DNA from 4 places in the Exiguobacterium sp. s16 genome. Region 2 is predicted to be linked to each of the others. Evidence: riboswitches for the same ligand, from Rfam matches in the RefSeq annotation. Region 2 holds a riboswitch; each other region holds the start of a gene.

What was found. A riboswitch is a leader RNA that binds a small molecule or an ion and turns the genes downstream of it on or off. The one in region 2 is predicted to bind S-adenosylmethionine.
Region 1: linked by a shared signal. The riboswitch ahead of KNP86_RS06420 (aminotransferase class I/II-fold pyridoxal phosphate-dependent enzyme) and the one ahead of mtnK (S-methyl-5-thioribose kinase) in region 2 are both predicted to bind S-adenosylmethionine.
Region 3: linked by a shared signal. The riboswitch ahead of KNP86_RS03945 (methionine ABC transporter ATP-binding protein) and the one ahead of mtnK (S-methyl-5-thioribose kinase) in region 2 are both predicted to bind S-adenosylmethionine.
Region 4: linked by a shared signal. The riboswitch ahead of msrA (peptide-methionine (S)-S-oxide reductase MsrA) and the one ahead of mtnK (S-methyl-5-thioribose kinase) in region 2 are both predicted to bind S-adenosylmethionine.

What each region holds. Positions count from the first base shown of each region.
Region 1 is NZ_JACSLM010000002.1:565,146-569,356, reverse strand. Features, by position in the region: gene KNP86_RS06425 (iron-containing alcohol dehydrogenase) at 1-635, opposite strand, end outside; gene KNP86_RS06420 (aminotransferase class I/II-fold pyridoxal phosphate-dependent enzyme) at 632-1,807, opposite strand; SAM riboswitch class I at 1,885-1,985, opposite strand; gene KNP86_RS06415 (AI-2E family transporter) at 2,161-3,261, shown strand; gene KNP86_RS06410 (MDR family MFS transporter) at 3,526-4,211, shown strand, end outside.
Region 2 is NZ_JACSLM010000003.1:152,922-157,132, reverse strand. Features, by position in the region: gene KNP86_RS07775 (sugar ABC transporter substrate-binding protein) at 1-235, opposite strand, end outside; gene mtnA (S-methyl-5-thioribose-1-phosphate isomerase) at 228-1,262, opposite strand; gene mtnK (S-methyl-5-thioribose kinase) at 1,259-2,413, opposite strand; SAM riboswitch class I at 2,495-2,597, opposite strand; SAM riboswitch class I at 2,803-2,904, shown strand; gene KNP86_RS07760 (2,3-diketo-5-methylthiopentyl-1-phosphate enolase) at 2,975-4,132, shown strand; gene KNP86_RS07755 (2-hydroxy-3-keto-5-methylthiopentenyl-1-phosphate phosphatase) at 4,129-4,211, shown strand, end outside.
Region 3 is NZ_JACSLM010000002.1:79,232-83,442, forward strand. Features, by position in the region: gene KNP86_RS03935 (PTS sugar transporter subunit IIC) at 1-1,033, opposite strand, end outside; gene KNP86_RS03940 (thioredoxin family protein) at 1,221-1,478, shown strand; SAM riboswitch class I at 1,932-2,037, shown strand; gene KNP86_RS03945 (methionine ABC transporter ATP-binding protein) at 2,116-3,144, shown strand; gene KNP86_RS03950 (methionine ABC transporter permease) at 3,134-3,796, shown strand; gene KNP86_RS03955 (MetQ/NlpA family ABC transporter substrate-binding protein) at 3,827-4,211, shown strand, end outside.
Region 4 is NZ_JACSLM010000002.1:519,130-523,340, reverse strand. Features, by position in the region: gene KNP86_RS06180 (amidase family protein) at 1-1,141, opposite strand, end outside; gene KNP86_RS06175 (hypothetical protein) at 1,253-1,414, shown strand; SAM riboswitch class I at 1,459-1,559, shown strand; gene msrA (peptide-methionine (S)-S-oxide reductase MsrA) at 1,623-2,135, shown strand; gene KNP86_RS06165 (GRP family sugar transporter) at 2,164-3,027, opposite strand; tRNA gene KNP86_RS06160 (tRNA-Ala) at 3,161-3,233, shown strand; gene KNP86_RS06155 (four-helix bundle copper-binding protein) at 3,349-3,681, shown strand; gene KNP86_RS06150 (3'-5' exonuclease) at 3,748-4,211, shown strand, end outside.

The DNA of each region.
Region 1 (4,211 bases), on a different contig from region 2:
GCGAAGCGGACGTCATCACTATACGACTCAAAAGCGTGCTCGCTCAAATCAAGTTCGACGAGACGCCCGCACTGCTGGGCCAAGACGAGCCCGGTGTTGACGCCTGCGTCGACCGAGCTGTCACCGCTCAAGTAACGGGCCTCGTAAAACTTCGCGACCGTGTCGATGACACCGGCTCGGAAATATTCATATGGAGAGCGCGAGATGACCCGCGAGTCAACGATGACCCGTTCGATGACGACGCGGAACATGTCGTAGCGGTCGTAGCTCCCGTCCTCCCGATAGACGACGCTGAGAGGCGTGAACGCCGCACAGTTCGAGGCGAGTGTCGGGACGATGATGAGCGGCACGTTCTGTTGATAGGCGACGAGTTTGGCCGTGTCGACGAGCTTCCCGCCCCCGATGGCGATGAGGACATCGACGTCTTCAAAAATCAGCCGTTCGACTTCCTTGTCCGTACACTCCCCACGGAACGTCGTGGCCGGATAGTCCGTGATGGATGGATGGACGGCCCGCACGACTTCGTACCCGTTCTGACCGCGCAGGACGTGGGCACGTCGGCCGTCGACTAAGTCATCAAGACGGTCGAGCGCGTCATCGGCGTGGTCATATTCAAGGACGGCCTGACGAATCATGCCCGCACCTCCTCATAGGCGGCAAACAACCGCTCGATTCGTTCGACGGCCTCATCGATTTTCGGCTCGGGCGAGACGAGGCCGAAGCGGACGTATCCGTTCCCTTCTGAACCGAAGAAATAGCCCGGTGTGACGGCGACTCCTGCCTCGTACAATAACTTACGCGAGAACGATTTGGCATCGCCCTCGGGCACTTTCGCCCAGACGAAGAACGAACCCTCCGGCGGCTCGACGGCCCAACCGGCCCGGTTCAACCCATCGATCAGGCGATCACGCCGTGCCTCATAGAGTCGGGCCAAATCGTCCCGGATGGAGCGTGGGGCCTCGAGCGCGGCGACAGCCGCCGCCTGGATGGCCGAGAACACGCTGACGTGGACGTGGTCCTGATACGTATTGATCGCCTCGATGATGTCCGCGTTCCCGATGGCAAAGGCGACGCGCCAACCGGACATGTTGAACGCCTTCGACATCGTATATACCTCGATCCCGACTTCTTTCGCCCCTTTCGCCTGCAGGAAGCTCGGCGGGACGTGTCCATCAAACCCGATGCTGCCATACGCGAAGTCATGGACGACCATCAAGTCCCGCTCCTGGGCGAACCGAACGGTGTCATCAAAGAAGGCTGGTGTGGCGACGGCCCCCGTCGGATTGCTCGGATAGTTCAAGTACATGAGTTTCGCCCCTTCCGTATCGAGCGTCTCATAGTCAGGGAGGAAACCGTGCTCCTCGCGTAAGATGAGATCACGGACAACGGCACCGGCGAGTCGTGCCCCAGAGATGTAGTCGGGATAGCCCGGGTTCGGCAGCAAGATCCCGTCCCCTGGCTCGAGCACACATTGCGGCAACGTGATGAGTCCGGACTTGGAACCGATGAGGATCGCGACTTCCGTCTCGGGATCGACTTCGACGCCGTACTCATTCAAGTAAAACGTCGCCACCGCTTGTTTCAGACGGGCCTGACCGCGGAACGGACCGTATTGGTGGGTCGAGGCATCAAGGAGCGCCGTCTGAAGTGCGTCGCAGATTGGGGCGGGCGTCGGCAAATCCGGCGTCCCTTGACCGAGTCGGATGATATCGCGACCGGCCTGTTCAAGTGCTGCGACTTCATCGGCGAGTCCGACAAAATGTTGGGGTGGTAAAGTTTTAAGTAAGTGTGAGCGTCTGTCTGTCATGAATAGTCCTCCTATGCAAAAAACACCCCTTTCCGCGGAAAGGGGTGTCGAGATACGGACGTATTCAAACAACCACCTTTCCATCTCTCAAGGTCACCTTGCTGGAATTAGCACAGTATTGGAACAATCTGTTGCTGAAGCTTCATCGGGCCAGTCCCTCCGCTTCTCTTGATAGAAAGTGTTTTTATATGCGATTTGTCATTTTGTAATATGTCACTTAGTTAACCAAACGTTACCAATCTTGTCAATCCTTTTTCGAAAATGGGTGTGGCCTATTGAATCCCGATAAAAAAAAGGTCATAGTACAAAGTGAACACTATTCTACAAAATTTAAAAGATGAGGGGATGGACCTTTGGAATTAAATCGTCAATTGATTTGGAAGTTGAGCGTGATCGGATTGATTCTGCTCGTCCTATGGAAAGTCATCAGTGAACCGGACACGATTTCTAGTGTGTTGCACTACACGTTCCAGTTGCTGACGCCGATTATCATGGGAATTGCCATCGCGCTGCTCCTGAATACCGTCCTGTCCTATATAGAAGAACGGTTTCAATTAAAACGCTATCAAGGTTTGCTGATCGTTTATATCGTCTTCATCGGGATTCTTGTCATCTCCGCTGTGACATTGTTCCCGCGCATCTACTCGAGTGTGGCCTCACTCATCGAAGAGCTTCCGTTCTACATCCGACAGATTGACGGGTTCCTCGCCCAGTTGAACACGTACTTGAAAGAGTACAACGCGACGATCGCCCAAGCCATCGATTTCAGCCGCTTCGAGGAACGTTACTCGGGCTGGGTCGAGACCGCCGTCTTGTCGTCGGTCAGCTACGTGTCGAGCTTCACGATGACGCTCATCAATTTCTTGATTGGGATCGTCATCTCAATCTATCTGTTAAAAGACAAAGAGGTTTTTGCCCGCATGTTCAAGCGGCTGTTGTATGCGATGTTCCCGGTCGCGTCGGCTAAGACGACGATCGACATCTTTCAAGAGATGGATTACATTTTCAAACGCTATATCATCGGGAAGTCGATCGACTGCCTCATCATCGGGGTGTTGGCCGTCGCCGGTCTGTTGATCATCGGGGCACCTTACGCGCTTCTACTCGGCGTCATCGTCGGCGTCTTGAATTTTATCCCGTACGTCGGTCCGCTGCTCGGGATGATTCCGGCGTTCATCATCACCTACTTCTATGACCCGTTCACGGCGCTCATCGTCCTCTTGTTCATCTTCTTGTTGCAACAATTCGACGGACTCTGGCTCGGCCCGAAGATTCTCGGCGACAGCGTCGGCATCACCCCGTTTTGGGTCATCACCTCGATCATCATCGGGGGTAGCCTGTTCGGTCTCGTCGGGATGTTCATCAGTGTACCGGTCACGGCGATGATTCAAGTCGTGTTCTCTCGGTTGATCGACTACCGGCTCAGTCGAAAGAATTTGAACGAATTATTATGACACATTGACGATTTATGTTGACACATTTCACGGAAATATCATAATCTTGAAGAGAAGACAGTCCAATGCAGAAAGGAGAGGTACCGATGTCAGTCATTCAACGCTCGCACGTCCAAGTTCATATTGACCGGCAGGCGCCTCTCCGTGATTTGAATCCGTGATGTCGCCTGCCTTCCGAGGCATGCCTAAGATCGTAGGGACGCGTATGCCTTTGTGCATGCTGCGTCCCTTTTCTTATTCTATCAACTAAAGCAGGTGACCTTAATGATTCAATCACTCAAACAGCTCGACCGTAACATTTGGATCCGCTTCCTCGGAGAGACGATCACCGGTGTCATGATGTTCATGATCGCACCGTTCCTCGTCCTCTACTATAGCGACAAGCTCGACAGTTATATCCAGGTCGGGGTCATCATGGCGACCGGACCGATCATGGCGCTCATCGGATCGGTCGTCGGTGGACGGCTCGCAGACCTGTATGGCCGCAAACCAATCATGATGGCTGCCATTCTTGGCGACGCCCTCGCCCTCGTCGGTTTCGCCTTCGCCGAAACGTTTTGGCCGCTCCTTCTCTTGAACGCCATGCTCGGTTTGACGAACTCATTGTTCCACCCGGCCGCAAGCGCGATGGTAGCCGATGTGACCGAGCCCGAACAGATGAACGAGGCGTTCGGGCTGTTGCGGATGGGGCACAATATCGGGGCTGCATTCGGCCCGCTCCTCGGGAGTGCCGTCCTCTTTATCGACCGGCAGTATATCTTCTACTCGGCCGCTCTCGTCTTCGTCTTGTACGCACTCGTCCTCGGTCGCTTCATCCGGGAGTCGCTCCCAGAGACGACCGATGTCGACACGCCGTCGAACCGGGATGTCCTGCGCGTGTTCTACAATGACAAGGTGTTCCTCGTGTTCATCTTTGCCGGTGTCTTCATCTCGATGGGCTTCTCGCTCAT
Region 2 (4,211 bases):
CGAACGATTCGACTTGTTCCGTCACCCCATTGATATACTGCGACGAGAACGTCCCGATCGACATCTGCATGATGAGGGCGACATCGATATCTTTTGGCAACGTCCCGTTCGAGACCGAGACGGGTTTCGTCTCTGCCGTCTTCTCGGCCGGCTTCGATGGGGCCGCTTGCTCGTTCGTGCAACCGACGAGCGCCAAGACGAATGTGAATAACAAAATCAAGAGTTTTTTAGACATGAATCGTTCCCCCTACATGATGTGTGATGGCGGCCTCTGTCGGTTCGAACACACCCGCCTCGGTGATGAGTCCGGTGATGAGATCGGGCGTCGTGACGTCGAACGCCGGATTGAAGACGGTGATGCCGACGGGCGCCGTCGGTTGACCACCGATATGTGTGACTTCTGACGGGTTCCGCTCCTCGATTTCAATCGTGTCATCCGCCGTCAAATCGAACGTCGAATGCGGCGCAGCGACGTAGAACGGAATGCCGTAATGCTTGGCGAGGACGGCGAGCTGCAACGTCCCGATTTTATTGGCGACGTGCCCCGTCCGTGTGATGCGGTCGGCTCCGACGATGATGGCATCGACTCGTTTCGACTGAATCGTCCAAGCCGCCATATTGTCGGTGATGAGCGTCACGTCGATATCGGCCCGGTCGAGCTCCCAGACGGTGAGGCGTGCCCCTTGCAGGAGCGGCCGCGTCTCACAGGCGAAGACGTTGAAGGATACACCGCGTTCTTTTCCGACGTAAAACGGGGCGAGCGCCGTCCCGTAACGCGATGTCGCGATGGCACCGGCGTTGCAGGTCGTCAACACGTTCCCCCCGGCCGGCAACACCGTCAGTGCATGCTCGCCGATGGCCCGGTACGTATCGACGTCCCGGTCGTACAAAGCGATGGCGCGGCGTTTGATTTCCTCGGCAATCGCCTCGAAGTCGTCCCCGACATTTAAATCAAGGAGCGATTCGATCACGTTTTGCAGATTGACCGCTGTCGGCCGGGTCGCGATCAAGCGGCGTCCGACGAGGTCGAGCCGACGCGTAAAGTCCGGATCGTCGACTAACCGGCCCGCCTCTTTGGCGAGGACGAACGCCCCGAAGTATGCGATGGCCGGGGCGCCGCGGACTTGGAGCGTCTCGATGGCATGTTCGGCCTGTTCGAGCGTCTCAATCGTCACGTACCGCTCTTCATGCGGCAACAACGTCTGATCCAATACGATGAGTTCGTCTGTCTGTGAATGGAAACGGATGTTTTGAACCGTCATACGCGCACCCCCGACAGGAGTGTCACCAAGTCGTCAATCGATTCGACGCTGTGGCGTTCTTTAATGAGCGCCGTCCCGAGGGCGAGCGCGTCACGTTTTCGTTCGAGCCGCGTCGCTTCCGGCAACGTCTCGAGATCGGCGACACCGGCCAGTCCGACGGCACGGCGAATGAGTTCGCAACCGGCGTAGCCGATCGTGTCGCTGAAAATCGTCCGCAACAACTCGTCGACGAAACCAATCGTGTTGAACGGCTCGACGGCGCGTTCAAAATTGGCCCGAAACGTCTTCTCGAACGTCTCCCACACCGTCAAGACGTCCGTGAAACGCTCGAAGCGTTTGAGCGGGTCATGGAACGTCGACAGCGTCAAATGGGCGATGATTTGGCCGAGGTCGAAGCCGAACGGTCCGTAAAACGCGAACTCTGGATCGATGATTTTCGTCTCTTGTTGAGTCGCGAAGATGCTGCCCGTATGTAGGTCTCCGTGCAGGAGTGCCTCATGTTTCGTGACAAAGCCGACTTTCAGTTTCGTCACCTCGACTTTGAGCGCTTGGTCTTGCCAAAGGCGTTCGACATCTTCTCGCAGCGCCGTCTCGATGTTGTTCGACTCCGCGTCTTTGAACGGGTCGGTAAAGATGAGTTTCTCGGTGATGTCACACAGTTCCGGGTTGTAATAGTCACGTTCAATCCGCTTCTTCGCGATCGGCCCGGCCGCGTAATCCGACGTCGCGAACAGCGTCTCGCCTAAAAATTCACCGACATGGCGGGCAAGTTCAGGATACGTTTTCCCTTCCAAATAGCCAGTCCGAACGATCTCAAAATCTGACAGGTCCTCTAAAATCGTGTAGGCGAGCGGGCGGTCACTGCCAAGCACGACTGGCACGAAACGAGGGACGACGTTGGCGAATTCGCGCAACGCCAACTGCTCGATCCACGCCCGTTCAAGTGTGAGCGGCCAACTTTCGCCGACGACTTTCGCATATGGGAGCGCTTGTTTGACGATGAGACTCGTTTCGCCTTGTCGGATGCGGAAAACGAGGTTCAAATTGCCGTCCCCGATCTCCTCGCAATGCGTGATGCCTCCGTCTTCGATTAACCCCAACGTTTTCACATGCTCGACGACGGTCTGTTCTGTAAATGGTTGATATGACATAATGTTTTCCCCTTCCTGTACGTTGCCCATAAAAAAAGCCCCTTTCTCCGCGAGAAAGAGGCACAGCCAAACTGGTTGTTCCTCTCATCTGTCAGACATTCGTCTGGTGGATGTAGCACCGTGCCTAGTGGTCGGTTGCTGCGGCGTCATCGGGCCAATTCCCTCTGCCAACTCGCGATAAGAGTGGTTTATTCGATTCGGTGAACTTATGTGCTGAATATTACGGACTCGACGTCACGATTGTCAACGGCAATTTCCCGATGCAACTTCGTCTTTTTTTGTGCATATATGGAAACAACTTTCCAAAATATTTTTTTTGGAAAAAAAGGAATTGACGATGTGACGATTCTGTGCAAAAATTCAATTAAATTTCACAACTTCAAATCACATTCTTATCAAGAGCAGACGGAGGGACAAGCCCGATGATGTCGCAGCAACCGACCAGAGATGGCACGGTGCTAATTCTTGCAGCGTAAGCTGAGAGATAAGAGTTCATTTTTTTTATGATGACCTCTTGCCTCGGCATGGGGTCATTTTTGTTTGCCTGGAAGGAGGAACCATATGAGTATCACTGCCACATATGAAATCAAACGGACGGACGCGGTCGCGACCGTCGCCAACAAGATCGCCCTCGAGCTGACCGTCGGCACATGGACGGACTTGCCTCACTTAGAGCAAGAGCAGTTACAGGCGTTCCGAGGTGAGGTCGTATCAACCACACATACGGACACGACGAGCCGCTTCACGATCCGCTATCCGTTACATAATGTCAGCCCTGACTTTTCATCCATCTTGACGACGACGTTCGGGAAACTGTCCCTCGATGATTCGGTCCGATTAATCGATTTGACGTTGCCGGAGACGCTCGCCTCTGATTTCAAAGGCGCCAAGTTCGGTGTCGACGGGATTCGTGAGTTGCTCGGCGTTCAGGATCGCCCGCTCGTCATGAGCATCTTCAAAGGCGTCATCGGCCGTGACCTCGCGTTTCTCGAGCAGCAACTCCGCGATCAGTTCGCCGGTGGCATCGATATCGTCAAAGACGACGAGATTTTATACGACAACCCGCTCACCCCGTCGCTTGAACGGGCCCGGATCGGAGCGGACGTCATTCAAGCCCACTTCGAGGCGACCGGGAAACGCGTCCTGTACGCCATCACGCTGAGCGGCCCCGTGTTCGGTCTGCGTGACCAGGCGCTCCGTCTCATCGAGGCCGGTGCGACGGCGCTCCTGTTCAACGTCTATACGTACGGTCTCGACGCACTGCGCGAACTCGCGAACGATCCGGATATCCACGTCCCGATCTTGGCACATCCGGCCTTTGCCGGCGCCTTGACCGGATCAATCAGTCATTCGCTTTTGCTCGGTAAACTCCCTCGCCTCGCCGGGGGCGATTTGACGCTCTTCCCGTCACCGTACGGCTCACTTGCGACACCGCGCGACGAGGCGTTCGTGATTCGTGACCAGAGTGCCGAACCACATTGGTCGAAGCCGATTTTGCCGGTCCCGTCCGCGGGGATTCATCCGGGACTCGTCGCCGATATCATTCGGGACTTCGGGACGGATGTCGTCATCAACGCCGGCGGTGGCATTCACGGTCATCCGGACGGTGCAGCCGCCGGGGCTCGTGCGTTCCGACAAGCCATCGCTCACGTACTCGGTCAAACCGAAGGGCAGACGGACGAGCTCGATACCGCGTTGAAGGCGTGGGCGTCACGATGACGGCCCATATCCTCTGCGACTTTGACGGGACGATTACGGCGGAAGACAATATCATCGCGTTGATGAAGGCGTTCGCCCC
Region 3 (4,211 bases), on a different contig from region 2:
AATGATCAGGCTGGATGAGCGACGTCCGGTTGAACAGGCGGTAGAAGATGATTCCGAGCGTTATCGGGATGAGTCCGAACAAGACGATGACGAGCATGACGTTCCAGAGCGCGAACCCTCCCGGCATCAAATGCAAGGCGTTGATTGGCCCGATGAGGCCGGAGACGCCGAAACCGGCACTGATCGGCGTGCCTTCGATCCGAAGGATGCCTGCGAGCGCTCCGAGGATGGCCGCATTGGCGAGTACGGGCAACATCATGATCGGACGACGGACGAAGTTCGCCATTTGAATCTTCGGTGACCCGAGGAAGTGGGCGATCGACGTTCCCGTCGCGTTCATCTGCCAGCCGGCGATGGCGAGACCGAAGCCGGCGGCGACGACCCCTAAGTTGGCGGCCCCGGCCGCGACACCAGACAGACTGATCGCTGTGGCGATGCCGACCGTCGAGATTGGCGAGACGATGATGAGCGAGAACGCCATCGCGATCAACATACCCATCACAATCGGCTGCAGTTCCGTCATCGTCATAATGATCGTCCCGACGTATGTGGTGATTTGTGAGATGTAAGTGAGCAGGAACGCCCCGATTCCTCCGGCGACGACGATGACCGTCATCGGTAAGACGAGTACCGTGTATGTCTTCAAGCGTGGCGACAACTGCATGACGAGGAACGTCGCGAGAGCGGCCGTCACACCGGCCGTGATGACGTCACCGATTCCAGCCATGAGGAACGCCCCTTCTTCGATGCGGATGGCGCCGCTCCCGACTTGGGTCGCGATGCCGATCGTGCCGGCCTCGAGTGCCGAGCGTCCGAACTGCATGGCGACGGCGACACCGATGATGACCGGTAAGAGACGCATCGCGATTGTCGTCGCATCTAAGATGAACTGCAGTGACGGAACATAAGGTAAGATGGCTTTCGTTAATTCACCGAGCAAGGCGCTCGGGATGAGGGCGATGAGGATGGCAAGACTGAGGCCGTTCAAGACGTTCATCAAAAACTGTTTTCTGGTAAGCTTCTCTTCCGTCATTGGGGATTCACCTGTCCTTTTCTACTGGTATGCTGTTATGTACAAAAGCAATAAAGTTAATGACCATACTATGCCTCTTTCTAGCAAGCGTCAATATAAAATGTTGAAATGTTCAGAATTTTCCATTTGAGCACAACTTTTGAACCGACCGGTCCGGATTCATATACTTAGAGGAGAGGTGAGAACAATGATTACTGACGGATTCTTATATATATACGCCCCGATGTGCGGTACATGCGCCGTGGCCGAGCGGATGCTCTCGGTCGTCGAGGCCGTCGACCCCGAACTCCAGATTGAAAAGCGCGATGCCAACTTTATCCCGAACGAGCTCGAGGTGTATCAAGTCATGAGCGTCCCGGCGCTATTGAAGCTGGAAAATGGCCAAGTTCGCGATCGTTTGTATGCGTTTCAAAACGTCCAGCACGTCCTATCTTTCGTCAAATGAGATAGGATGATTAGAATAATCTGAAAATTTTAAATAATCAGTTGACACAGAAAGTTCACGAATGATATATTCATTACAACATCTTACTTGAACACAACATAGGTCGAGATTTTCCCGTCAGCAAGACGTTTTCGAACAACCGTTGCATGAGCTTACGCGATTTCAGGTGGACCTTCCCTTCGATTGTCCCCCAAAAAAATCAAGCGTCGGGGCACCGGTCGCGTAATTGCATGGTCCGTTCGAAGACCGAGTGATGATCGGGTAAAAATCCCCCATATAAGGATGAATGCTCTGATCGGGCAAAAGAGGTTCATCTATGGGTTGTCCTTCAGTGACTCAAGGTGCTACGTTCTGTGTCATCCTCGGATGGCACCTTTTTTAATTTGTCTGAAAAAAATAGTTTGACATGAAAATAATGTGTCGCTATGATAAAGCTAATCAAATACGCAACCACTCTTATCAAGAGAGGCTGAGGGACTGGCCCTATGACGCCCAGCAACCGCGGAGCAATCCGAAATGGTGCTAATTCCAGCAAGGTGTAAACCTTGGAAGATGAGAGCAATCGTTGTCCGTACCGATAAAGTACGCACGTTTGCTCAAACGTGCGTACTTTTTTTGTTGTCAGGAGGGAAATGGATTGATTCAACTACGCAATGTGGCCAAATGGTTCGATACGAAAAACGGTCGGGTCCAGGCGGTCGATGATGTGTCGCTTACCATCGAAAGCGGCGAAATTTTTGGAATAATCGGATATTCAGGGGCGGGGAAGTCGACGCTCATCCGCTTGCTCAACCGACTCGAGGCACCGTCTAGCGGTGAAATCGTGGTCGCCGGCAGCGAGCTGACGAAGCTCACGCCTAAGGAACTACGCGGGGTACGTAAAAACGTCTCGATGGTGTTCCAACACTTCAACCTATTATGGTCGCGCACGGTCGCTGAGAACATCAGCTTCCCGCTCGAGCTCATCGGGGTACCGGCCAGCGAACGCAAACGCCGCGTCCAAGAACTTGTCGAACTCGTCGGCTTAGGCGGACGGGAAGACAGCTATCCGTCGCAACTATCGGGCGGTCAAAAGCAGCGAGTCGGGATAGCCCGTGCGCTCGCTACGAATCCAGAAGTGCTCCTCTGCGATGAAGCGACGAGCGCACTCGACCCGAAGACGACCGATTCGATTCTCGAACTGCTCGTCAGCATCAATAAAAAGCTCGGATTGACGATCGTCCTCATCACCCATGAGATGCACGTCATCCAAAAGATTTGCCACCGCGTCGCCGTCATGGAGGCCGGGAAGGTCGTCGAGACCGGACAAGTCGCCGAGGTGTTCCAACATCCGGAACAGCCGATCACGAAAGAGTTCGTCAAACAGATCGGCGCGGTCGAAGACATGTCGCTCACGTTCGAGCACTTGAAAGCGCGTTATCCGAGCGGTCAAATCGTCAAGCTCAAATTCTTGAACGAGACGGCCGAGCAACCGATTCTGTCAGAAGTGTTGAAGCAACATGACATCGGCTTCAACATCATCGGCGGGAACGTGACGCAGTCACAAGTCGGTGCCCTCGGGACATTATTCATCCAATTGATCGGAGAGCCGGCTGAAGTCGAGCGGGCCATCGCCTCAATCCGGTCGCAGGCAGTGGAAGTGGAGGTAGAAAGCGATGTTTCCTAATGTAGATTGGCAAGTCATGCTCGAGCAAACGTGGGAGACGCTCTATATGACGCTCGTCGCCGGAGCCGCGACGTTCGTCATCGGTCTCGCCCTCGGGATGCTCTTATACGTCACGAACGAACCGCTCATGATGAAAAACCGTCCGATTTACACGGTCATCAGCGCAATCGTCAACGTGTTCCGGTCGATCCCGTTCATCATTTTGATCATCTTGCTCATCCCGTTCACGTTACTCGTCGTCGGGACGATGCTCGGATCGACGGCAGCGTTGCCGGCGCTCATCATCGGTGCGGCTCCGTTCTATGCGCGGATGGTCGAGCTCGCCCTTCGTGAAGTCGACCGCGGCGTCATCGAGGCGGCTGAATCGATGGGTGCGACAAAATGGCAAATCGTCTATAAAGTGTTGTTCCCAGAAGCATTGCCGGCCATCGTGTCAGGCATCACGGTCACGATCGTCGCGATCGTCGGTTATACGGCGATGGCAGGGGTCGTTGGGGGCGGGGGACTCGGGAACTTGGCGTTCCTCGAAGGGTTCCAGCGCTCACAGAGTGACGTCACGTTCGTCGCGACCGTCTTAATCTTGGTTATCGTCTTCGTCATCCAGTTCATCGGCGATCGACTCGTATCAGTAATTGACAAGCGTTCCGCTTGATCTAAATAGAAAATTTGGAGGGGTTTTATAATGAAATCATGGAAAACAGTACTCGGATTGACAGCAGCTTCAGCACTCACGATTCTCGCGGCTTGCGGCGGAGATTCAGAATCAGGTTCGGGCGATGACAAGACGCTCGTCGTCGGTGCGTCAAACGTCCCGCACGCTGAGATTTTAGAGCACATTCAAGACGACTACGAAGAGAAGGGCTATACGCTCGAAATCAAGAAGTTCCAAGACTACGTCCTCCCGAACAAAACGCTCGCGGACGGCGAACTCGACGCGAACTACTTCCAACACGAGCCGTACCTCGAGTCGCAAATGGCTGAGAACAAAGACTACAAATTCGCATCAGCCGGCGGCGTCCACATCGAGCCGATTGGTGTCTACTCACAAGACTACAAATCACTCGATG
Region 4 (4,211 bases), on a different contig from region 2:
CGAGCCGGCGCGTCAAATAGGCCGCCTCGATGAGACGTCCCGACAATCTTTCCGCTTTCTCGAACGTCTTTTGTCCGTGCGGGATCGTCTCAGGATGTCTGTTGTTCCAGTCCATCAAATCCGACAACGTCTCGTATGGGAGCGTCGTCGTGGCCAGGTACGCCTCGATCCCGAGTTTGAACTCGTGGTACAAAATATCGCCTTGGTCGAGCGTATCATGGGCGGGCAGTTCGACTTCGACAAGGTCGATGCCGCTCTGTTTCAACAGCTCGGTCGCCTCACCGTATAATGCTTGTTCTTCTGCTGATAAATCAGCTTTGACGATCCCGACACGCATCCCGACCGCTTGGCGCTCGTCGAGGCACGTCCGATACGGCGGACCGGCCGGGAGGTTGAGTGTCGCCGGGTCCGCCGGGTCTTCCCCTACCATCGCCTCAAGTGCCCTTACCGCGTCTTCGAGCGTTCGTGCCATCGGTCCCGCCGTGTCTTGCGACCGCGAGATCGGGATGATGCCACTCCGACTGATGAGGCCGACGGTCGGTTTGATGCCGACGATGCCGTTGTGCACGCTCGGATGGATGATCGAGCCGCTCGTCTCGCTACCGACAGCGAGCAGTGTCAGGTTCGCTGCGACCGCAGAGGCCGAACCTGAGCTCGAACCTCCGACATCGAGCTTATCCCCATATGGATTGAGCGTCTGCCCACCGACGCCGCTCCAGCCGTTCGGCATGCCCTCGGTCAAAAAGTTGGCCCATTCGGACAAGTTCGCTTTCCCGAGGATGATGGCCCCGCTCGCTCGCAGGTTTTGGACGAGATTGGCGTCCCGGCCTGCGAAGTGATGCGCGAGTGCGACGGCCCCGGCCGTCGTCTTCATGAGTCCGGCTGTCTCGACATTGTCTTTGATCAAGACAGGAATGCCGAGTAGCGGCAAGCGTAGCCCGCGACGAAATGCCCGGTCAGCCGACTCGGCCTCGAACAAGGCGTCCGGGTTCACCTGGATGACCGCCTTCAGTTTGTCGTTGAACTGGGCGATCCGGGTCAAATAATAGGCCGTCACGTCACGCGCCGTGAACGTTCCTTCTTTATATCCGCGATGGGCGGTTTCGATATCGAGTTCCATAAAATCAAATGTGTCAGTCATATTGATTCCTCCTTTGGTCACTCGATGGTATTCGCTATCGACATTTGATTTCCTGTTTTCGTTCGCCAACGAATGTGTAACTTGGTACACTGAAAGAAAAGGGAGGTTACTATGAACCGTTCGTACGTACTCGTCTTATTGTCCGTCTTTGCCTTGTTCTTCTTACAGTTATATGCCGGGGACGCCCCGTATACGCTACCGCTCTCCATCGTGCTCGGCATCCTGATCCTCGGTGCCACCTTGCTCCAACTACGGCGCAAGCCAAACCGTTGACGCCGCTTCAAATCTGATGGTATGATGCTGTCACCAACTACATATCGATATCTTGAGTGAACGAGAGACCTGGCTCTATGACTTCACAGCAACCTGCTACGGCAAGGTGCTACTACCAGCAAGGCGATTGCCTTGGCCGATATGACAGAGCGCTCATGTCGATGACATGGGCGCTTTTTTTGGGAATGAACATGAGGGGGACTTATTAATGGAAAAAGCAACATTCGCAGGCGGCTGCTTTTGGTGCATGGTGACACCGTTCGAGGAACAGCCCGGCATCGAGTCGATCGTATCAGGTTATACGGGAGGTCACGTCGACGATCCGACGTATGAACAAGTGAAGACAGGGACGACAGGACACTATGAGGTCGTCGAGATCACGTTCGACCCGACGCTGTTCGCTTATGAGCGACTGCTCGAACTGTATTGGATTCAGACCGATCCGACCGATGACGGCGGTCAATTCCAAGACCGAGGCAGTCAATATGCGCCGGCCATCTTCCATCATACGGAAGAACAACGTGTGAAAGCAGAGCAGAGTCGCGACGCGCTCGCGGCGAGTGGACGTTTCCAACAGCCGATCGTCACGAAGATTTTACCGGCCGACACGTTCTATCCGGCCGAGGAGTACCATCAAGACTTCCATAAAAAAAATCCGGCCCACTATAAAGAGGACCGGAAAAAATCTGGGCGTGACGCATTCATCGAACAAGCCTGGTAAGCGAAAGACGGGTCGTCTGACCCGTCTTTTAGCTTTTGGCGATTCCGAGCATGAATCCGGCCACGACGATGAGGCCGATACCCATAAAGACGAAGACACGTTCTTTCGTCGTCTTCTCTTCTTTTAATAGATAGATCCCGCCGAGCGTCGCCACGACGACGTTCAATTGCGACAAGGCGAATGACGTCGCGATTCCGACTTCACCGCTCGACACGAACAGCCCGAAGTTCCCGATCCCCCAGGCGATCCCGGCCAAGATGTTTTTGAACGTCTTCGGATCGAACTTCTTCACATCTTTCTCACGCAGGCTGAACAACAGCGCCGCGACGAACATCCCGACCGACTGTGGCAAGATCGCCGTGATCCCGTCGACCTCGAAATAGTTCGTCAGGACGGCGTACGTCACGTAACCGATACTCGACACGAGCAGAACGAGCAAGCCTTTCTTCAAGGCGCCGCTGCTGTCGCCGTCTTTGTTCTGCTGATACGACGTCAACGCAGCCCCAATCACGATGAGAACGAGCGCCGAAAATCCGAGCCATAGTTCGGTCGTCGTTTTCCAGTCTCCGAGGACGATGACACCGAACAACGATGTACCGAGAAGCTGCATGCCGGTGCTGATCGGCATCGCCTTCGAGACACTTAAAATTTGAAACGATTGGAACTGTAAATATTGTCCGAGTGCCCAAAACGCGCCGGAGATGAATCCGGTCACGATTGCGAGCGTCGTGAACCCGGGATTGAACACGAGTGCGATAATGACCGCCATCACCATCGCCCCGATTGTCGTCCCGATCAACTGTTGAATCGGCTTCCCGCCGACCTTTGAGACGATGAGCGGGATGCTCCCCCACATCAAGGCAGGTAAGAGTGCGAGTAAAATCATTTCCATACATGACACCTGCTTTCGTAATATAACATCATTTGTGATTTTCCCACGTTCAGTGCTGATTAAACTTTGTTCAAAAAAATTAAAAATAGCCATTGCCAAATGTTTTACTAGGATGATATAATAATTTTCGAACGGGGCATTAGCTCAGCTGGGAGAGCGCCACGCTGGCAGCGTGGAGGTCAGCGGTTCGAGCCCGCTATGCTCCATTATTGAAGTCACCACTCATTTGAGGGGTGACTTTTTTTGCGTCGCCGCTCGGTTTAACTCATCCGCTAGCGGGTAATGATTGTAAGACATCATTATTCTAAAGGGGGACTTATCATGGACCGAGCCTCTGTCGAAGAGACCATTTTAGCCGTCATCGACTGTATGCGGGCAAGCAATCATTGTTTCTCAAAATGCTTACAAGAAGAAGATTTGTTGATGGTCGCCGAGTGTATCCGGCTGACGAAAGAATGTTCGGAAGTGTGTGCACTCGCCTTGAACGCGCTCGAGACCGATTCGGCTTTCACCAAACCGATTGGTGCACTCTGCGCCCAGGTGTGTGACACGTGCGCCGTCGAATGTGGCCGCCACTTGCACGACCATTGCCAACGCTGTGCCGAAGCATGTCTCCGCTGTGCCGAAGCATGCCGCAACCTCGTGGCCGCATAATCGCTTTTTAGTCTAACGATATGTTAGACTTTTTTTATACTTGTTTTTACGAGAAAGGGATTAATTATGCCACATTCAATTCTTGCCATCGACGTCGAGACGGCGAACCGCGATAGTCGCAGCATCTGCTCTGTCGGCTGGAGCCTGCTTGTCGACGGTGAAATCATCGAAACGAACCAACTGCTCGTCAATCCGGAGGAAGACTTCGATGCCGGCAATATCCGGGTCCATGGCATCCGGCCGAGCGATGTCTGGGACGCCCCAGCGTTACCCGAGGTGCTCGAACAGCTCTATCCGACGCTGCGGGATGTCGACCTCGTCATGGCACACAACGCATCGTTCGATATGGGCGCGTTCAAGAAAGCGATCGCCAAATACGATTTATATACGTTTCCGACGATCGAGTACGGCTGTACCGTCAAGTTGTCGAGAAAACTGTATCCAGGTCTGCCGAATCACAAGCTGAACACGATGGCGGAATATTTGAACGTCCCGTTCATGCATCACGATGCGGCTGAAGATGCTCGCGT